Azoarcus sp. KH32C: one gene and its partner. The protein of the gene in region 2 binds, or shares a complex with, the protein of the main gene of each other region. Links are inferred from orthologs where the notes say so. Each region holds a gene or a part of one and is shown on either strand. Other genes may lie near its edges. The genes, in order: accB and accD.

Region 1 (3,076 bases), 670 kb from region 2 along the record:
CGCCTCCATCAGGGCGTCGGAGAGCGCCTCGGCCTTTCGGGCGTCAGCCTGCAGCGTGACCGATATCCACATGTCCGTTCCGTTCGATCAGGTCTTTTTCACTTCGTTGCGGTCGGCCAGCTTGTGTTCCAGGTAATGGATGCTGGTGCCGCCTTCGATGAAGCGCGCGTCGAGCATCAGTTCCTGATGCAGCGCGATGTTGGTCTTGATGCCTTCGACCGCCATTTCGGACAGTGCGATCCGCATGCGCCGCAGCGCCTGCTCGCGCGTGTCGCCGTAGGCGATCAGCTTGCCGATCATCGAGTCGTAATGCGGCGGGATCATGTAGCCGTTGTACACGTGCGAATCGACGCGGATGCCGGGGCCGCCGGGCACGTGCCAATTCGTGATGCGGCCCGGGCAGGGCGTGAACTTGAACGGGTCTTCGGCGTTGATGCGGCATTCGATCGCGTGGCCGCGGAAGGCGATATCCTTCTGGCCGAACCACAGCTTCTCGTTGGCCGCGATGCGGATTTGGGCCTGCACGATGTCGATGCCGGTAATCAGTTCGGTGACCGGGTGCTCGACCTGCACGCGCGTGTTCATCTCGATGAAGTAGAACTCGCCGTTCTCGAACAGGAACTCGAAGGTGCCCGCGCCGCGGTAGCCGATCTTGCGGCAGGCTTCGGCGCAGCGTTCGCCGACCTTGGCGATCGTCTTGCGGTCGATGCCGGGCGCAGGGGCTTCCTCGATCACCTTCTGGTGGCGGCGCTGCATCGAGCAGTCGCGCTCGCCGAGGTAAACCGCGTTGCCGTGCTCGTCGGCGAGCACCTGGATTTCTACGTGGCGAGGGTTCTCGAGGAACTTCTCCATGTACACGACGGGGTTGCCGAACGCCGCCTGCGCTTCCGCGCGCGTCGTCGCAACGGCATTGAGCAGCGCCGCCTCGGTGTGCACGACGCGCATGCCGCGCCCGCCGCCGCCGCCCGCCGCCTTGATGATCACCGGGTAGCCGATGCCGCGTGCGATCTTGATGATCGCCTTCGGGTCGTCCGGCAGTGCGCCGTCGGAACCGGGCACGCAGGGAACGCCGGTCGCCTTCATCGCGTCCTTGGCGCTGACCTTGTCGCCCATCAGGCGGATGGTGTCGGGACGCGGGCCGATGAAGACGAATCCGGATTGTTCGACGCGCTCGGCGAAATCGGCGTTTTCAGAGAGGAAGCCGTAGCCGGGGTGAATCGCTTCGGCGTCGGTGACTTCGGCGGCCGAAATGATGGCGGGCACGTTGAGGTAGCTCAGGCCGGACGCCGCCGGGCCGATACAGACCGACTCGTCGGCGAGCTTGACGTATTTCGCCTCGGTGTCGGCTTCCGAATGGACTGCGACCGTGCGGATGCCGAGCTCGCGGCATGCGCGCAGTACGCGCAGGGCGATTTCGCCGCGGTTCGCGATCAGGATTTTTTCAAACATGGGCGGATCAGCCGATTACGAACAGCGGCTGGCCGTATTCGACCGGCTGGCCGTTCTCGACCAGGATCGCCTTTACGGTGCCGGCGAATTCGGACTCGATCTCGTTCATCAGCTTCATCGCTTCGATGATGCACAGACGGTCACCGATGGCCACGCTCTGGCCGACATCGACGAGCGGGGCTGCGCCGGGAGCGGTTGCGCGATAGAAGGTGCCGACCATCGGCGACTTGACGACATGTCCCTCGGGCAGGGCGTCGGCCGCAGGGGCCGTGGCGGCAGGTGCGGCGGCCGGGGCAGCAGCGACGGCGGCGGGGGCCGGCGCCAGATAGGCTGCGGCGGTGGGGGCCGCGATGTGCTTGGCAATGCGAACCTTCTCTTCGCCTTCGGTCACTTCGAGTTCGGAGATGCCCGATTCCTGGACGAGGTCGATGAGTTTCTTCAGCTTGCGCAGATCCATTGTGGTTCTCCAGACGGCCGGCGCCGCGAGGGCGCTGCCAGAGGGTTGTTTTTTCAGGTTTTCCGCAGCTGGGTCAGGGCGAATTCGAGAGCGGCCATGTAGCCGTATGCGCCCAGCCCGCAGATCACGCCGCTGGCGCGATCGGAAAAATAGGAGTGATGCCGGAAGGCTTCCCGCGCGTGGATGTTCGACAGATGCACTTCCACGTAGGGAATCGCCACGGCGGCAAGCGCGTCACGCAGCGCGACGCTGGTGTGCGTATAGCCAGCCGGGTTGATGATGATGTAGCTGACGCCTTCGACGGCGGCAGCCTGGACGCGATCGATCAGCTGCCCTTCGTGGTTGCTTTGGAAGCTTTCCACCACCACGCCGTCGGCGCGGCCGCGCGCATCCATTGCGGAATGGATGTCGGCGAGCGTAGTGCGCCCGTAAACCTCGGGTTCTCGGGTGCCTAGAAGGTTCAGATTGGGGCCGTGCAGGACCAGGATACGGGTCTGCGGCGGGGGTGCCGATTCTGAAGATTTGCTGCGTTTTGAGCGCGTCATGTCGGCAAGTTTGCCGCAATTGGCTGCAATTTGTCCAGAAAAAAGGCACTGCAGCGCTCAGGGTCTGTCGAGCAGTGCGCGGATTTTGCCTGCTAGTTCGTCGGCGTTCAAGGTACCCAGCTTCACAAATCGCAGCGCCCCGCCTTGGTCCAAGATTGCTGTGAATGGCAGTGCGCGAGCTGTGTTGCCGAGCGGAACGGTGAGGTTCACGATTTCCGGCGAGCCTATCAGCAACGGATATGGAATTTGGGTGTTGCTTACAAAATGCCGCACATTTTCGATGCGGTCGATACTGATGCCGACGAACTGCACCGGCTGGTCGGCATGGCGGCGGGCGACCTCGGAGAATTCGGGCAGTTCGCGCAGGCAAGGTGGGCACCAGGTCGCCCAGAAATTCACGACAAGCACCTTGCCGCGCCATTGCCCAAGCGCTTGCGGGCGATTGTCCGTGTCCGGCAGGGTCAGGGCCAGGATGGGCGCCCCTTGCTCGGCCGTCACCGCAGGCACGTCGTCGGATCGCAGGCGGTGTTGCATCCAATACCCGGCGAGCGCCGAGAGTGCCGCGACGGCGACGACAAGGAGCGCGGTGCCCGGGCGCTTCATTCTTGCGCGAGGTTCGCTGCTT
Region 2 (3,268 bases):
CGACACGATCCTGGATCAAACGAACGACGCCTTCCACATCCTTGTCTGCGAGCATCCCCAACACCGCCCACGTCTCAGGGAAGAATCCCATGTTCGAGAGGTTTTCGGACAGCACGCCGGCGGCCTGAGGGTTGTGGGCGACATCAAGAACTACCGACGGCTTTCCGGGGAGAACCTGGAACCGCCCGGGGAGTTCGACGAGCATCATCCCCTGGCGCACCGCCTGCATCGACACCGGAATCCGATTGCGGAGAGTCTCCAGGGCCATCATTACAGCCGATGCATTCAGCAATTGGTTGGCACCGCGCAAGGCCGGATACGCGAGACCGCCACGACGCGTTCCGCTCCGGCTCCACCAGACCCACTGCGTCCGATCGCCGGAGAACCCGAAATCCTCGGTGACAAGGCGCAAGTCGGCCCGGATCTCGCGCGCGTGGGCGACCAGCGACGCTGGCGGCAGCGGGTCCGAACAGATCGCGGGACGCTCCGATCGAAAGATCCCCGCCTTCTCGAAACCGATCTTCTCGCGCGTATCTCCGAGGTAGTCCATGTGATCCATAGCCACACCGGTGACGATTGCGCAGTCGGGATCGATCGCATTGACGGCGTCGAGCCGTCCGCCAAGGCCAACCTCGAGAATCAGTACGTCAAGCGGTTCCCGACAGAAGCAATGCCACGCCGCGAGCGTACCATGTTCGAAATAGGTCAGCGGCACCGCCCCGCGCACAGCCTCGACCGCGGCGAAGCCCTCAACAAGACGCTCGTCGGACAGTTCCACCCCATTGATGCGGACGCGTTCGTTGTAGCGCACGAGATGCGGGGATGTATAGCAGCCGACGCGGTAGCCGGCAGCCAGCAGGATCGCCTCGAGCATTGCGCAGGTCGACCCCTTGCCGTTCGTCCCGCCGACCGTGATGACCACGGCGTCGCTGACTGACTTGAGTGCATCCCGCACTTGCAGGACGCGCTCCAAACCGAGCTGGATGAACTGCGCATGCCTGCTTTCAAGCAGTTCGAGCCAACCGCTCAACGTATCAGGAAATTCCATGTGACGCGATGAAAAGATCAGACGCCGATCGCAGGCTGCCGCGTCAGCAGCGTAAGAACCTGAGCCAGCTTCGCGCGCATTTCGCGCCGATCGACGATCATGTCGATCGCCCCCTTCTCGAGCAGAAACTCGGATCGCTGGAAGCCCTCAGGCAGCGTTTCACGCACGGTCTGCTCGATCACGCGCGGCCCGGCAAAGCCGATCAGCGCGCCCGGCTCGGCGATCACTACGTCGCCCATGAACGCAAAGCTCGCGGACACTCCCCCCATCGTCGGATCGGTAAGGATCGTCAGGAAAGGCAGCTTGCGCTGCGTCAGTTGCGTCAGGACCGCGGTCGTCTTCGCCATCTGCATCAGCGAGAACAAACCTTCCTGCATCCGTGCTCCACCCGTTGCCGTGATGCAGATGAAAGGCAGGCGTTGCTCCAATGCGGCTTTCGCCCCCCGCACGAAGCGTTCGCCGACGACGGAGCCCATGGAGCCGCCGAGAAATTCGAACTCGAAACACGCGACCACCACCGGCACGGTAAGGATGGAACCTTGCATGACGACCATCGCGTCGGCTTCGCCCGTGTCGTCGATCGCGGTGGAGAGGCGTTCGGTATAGCGGCGCGAATCCTTGAACTTGAGCGGATCGACCGGAAGCACCTCGTTCCCGATTTCGAAGCGCCCCTCGGCATCGAGCAGAAGATCGAGGCGTGCCCGCGCGCGCAGGCGCTGATGGTGACCACACTTGGGGCAAACGCTCTGATTGCTTTCAAGATCGGAACGATAAAGCACCGCCTCACAGGCGGGACACTTGCTCCACAGGCCTTCCGGAATGGACTTGCGTGCTGCGGATTCCGCCCGCTTGATCTTGGGCGGCAGAAGTTTCTGAAGCCAACTCATCGCGGCGCTCCCTGAATCTGATCGAGTGCGGAACGGATACCGCTCACGAACGAGCGCACGTTTTCAACCGCCTGGTCCCGCGGACTTTTTTCGATTTCTTCGATGATCCGACTGCCGATCACCACCGCATCGGCCACCTCGCCAATCCGGCGTGCCGATTCGGCATCCCGGATTCCAAACCCGACGCCGACCGGCATCCCTACCCGGGCACGGATGTGCGGCAGACGTGCCGCCACCTCGTCAAAGTCGAGCGCCGCCGAGCCGGTCACCCCCTTCAGCGACACGTAGTAGATGTAGCCACTGCCAGCGCGGGCAACGTCGTCGAAACGCTGCTCGGTCGAGGTCGGGGCCAGCAGGAAGATCGGATCGAGTCCAGCCTTTCGCACTGCCGCCGAGAACGCCTCGCACTCCTCCGGCGGATAGTCGACAACGAGCACGCCGTCGACTCCCGCGTCGCGGGCAGCTTCGACGAAACGCTCGACGCCCATCGCCTCAATCGGGTTGGCGTATCCCATCAAGACGACCGGCGTCACCTGGTTCCCACCCCGGAATGCGCTCACAACCTCGAGCACTTTGCGGAGGTTCATGCCATTCGCCAGGGCGCGCTCCGATGCGCGCTGGATGGTCGGCCCATCGGCCATCGGATCCGAAAACGGCACGCCAAGCTCGATGATGTCCGCCCCCCCTTCGACGAGTGCCTGCATCAAGGGCAGGGTCAAATCGGGCGCCGGATCTCCGGCGGTGATGAACGGAATCAGCGCCCGCCGCCCGTTGGCCTGCAAACGCTGAAATACTGACTGGATTCTTGACATAGGGATTTCGCACAGGCGCGGGCCGCAGCGGCCCGCGGAAATCAGAACTGGATGCCGGAACGCTCGGCGACCGTATGCATGTCCTTGTCGCCACGACCGGACAGATTGACCAGCAGAACCTTGTCGCGAGGCAAGGTCGGCGCAAGCTTTGCCGCATAGGCCAGCGCGTGGGACGACTCCAGCGCCGGGATGATGCCTTCCAGGCGGCACAGATCGTGGAACGCCTTCAGCGCCTCGGCATCGGTCACCCCAACGTATTCGGCCCGTTCGCTGTCCTTCAGCCACGCATGCTCGGGACCGACGCCCGGATAGTCGAGACCGGCGGAAATCGAATGCGTCTCGATGATCTGGCCGTCGTCATCCTGCAGCAGATAGGTGCGGTTGCCGTGAAGCACGCCCGGCCGACCGGCCGTCAGGCTGGCCGCATGATGACCGGTCTCGACACCTTCGCCGGCCGCCTCGACGCCGACGAGGCGCACGCCGGCAATGTCGATGTAGGGATAGAAGATCCCCATGGCGTT

Evidence for each region.
Region 1: the proteins of accD (region 2) and accB are in contact, whole or in part, in a solved structure (PDB 8UXZ), measured with the Escherichia coli proteins. The link is inferred for Azoarcus sp. KH32C from one-to-one orthologs.

The regions. Positions count from the first base shown.
Region 1 is NC_020516.1:4,154,304-4,157,379, reverse strand. What follows is about bases 182-2,939. They hold accB (acetyl-CoA carboxylase biotin carboxyl carrier protein), read right to left. Parts: upstream 1,907-2,939; coding sequence 1,457-1,906; downstream 182-1,456. Other genes in these bases: AZKH_RS18555 (TlpA disulfide reductase family protein), read right to left, coding at 2,509-2,939; aroQ (type II 3-dehydroquinate dehydratase), read right to left, coding at 1,960-2,451; accC (acetyl-CoA carboxylase biotin carboxylase subunit), read right to left, coding at 182-1,449. Outside these bases: prmA (50S ribosomal protein L11 methyltransferase), read right to left, coding at 1-72; more of accC, read right to left, coding at 88-181; more of AZKH_RS18555, read right to left, coding at 2,940-3,054; AZKH_RS18550 (hypothetical protein), read right to left, coding at 3,051-3,076. UniProt on the Escherichia coli protein: This protein is a component of the acetyl coenzyme A carboxylase complex; first, biotin carboxylase catalyzes the carboxylation of the carrier protein and then the transcarboxylase transfers the carboxyl group to form malonyl-CoA.
Region 2 is NC_020516.1:3,481,311-3,484,578, forward strand. Bases 1-2,950 are described here. They hold accD (acetyl-CoA carboxylase, carboxyltransferase subunit beta), read right to left. Parts: upstream 1,936-2,950; coding sequence 1,066-1,935; downstream 1-1,065. Other genes in these bases: folC (bifunctional tetrahydrofolate synthase/dihydrofolate synthase), read right to left, coding at 1-1,048; trpA (tryptophan synthase subunit alpha), read right to left, coding at 1,932-2,747; trpB (tryptophan synthase subunit beta), read right to left, coding at 2,789-2,950. In the rest of the region: more of trpB, read right to left, coding at 2,951-3,268.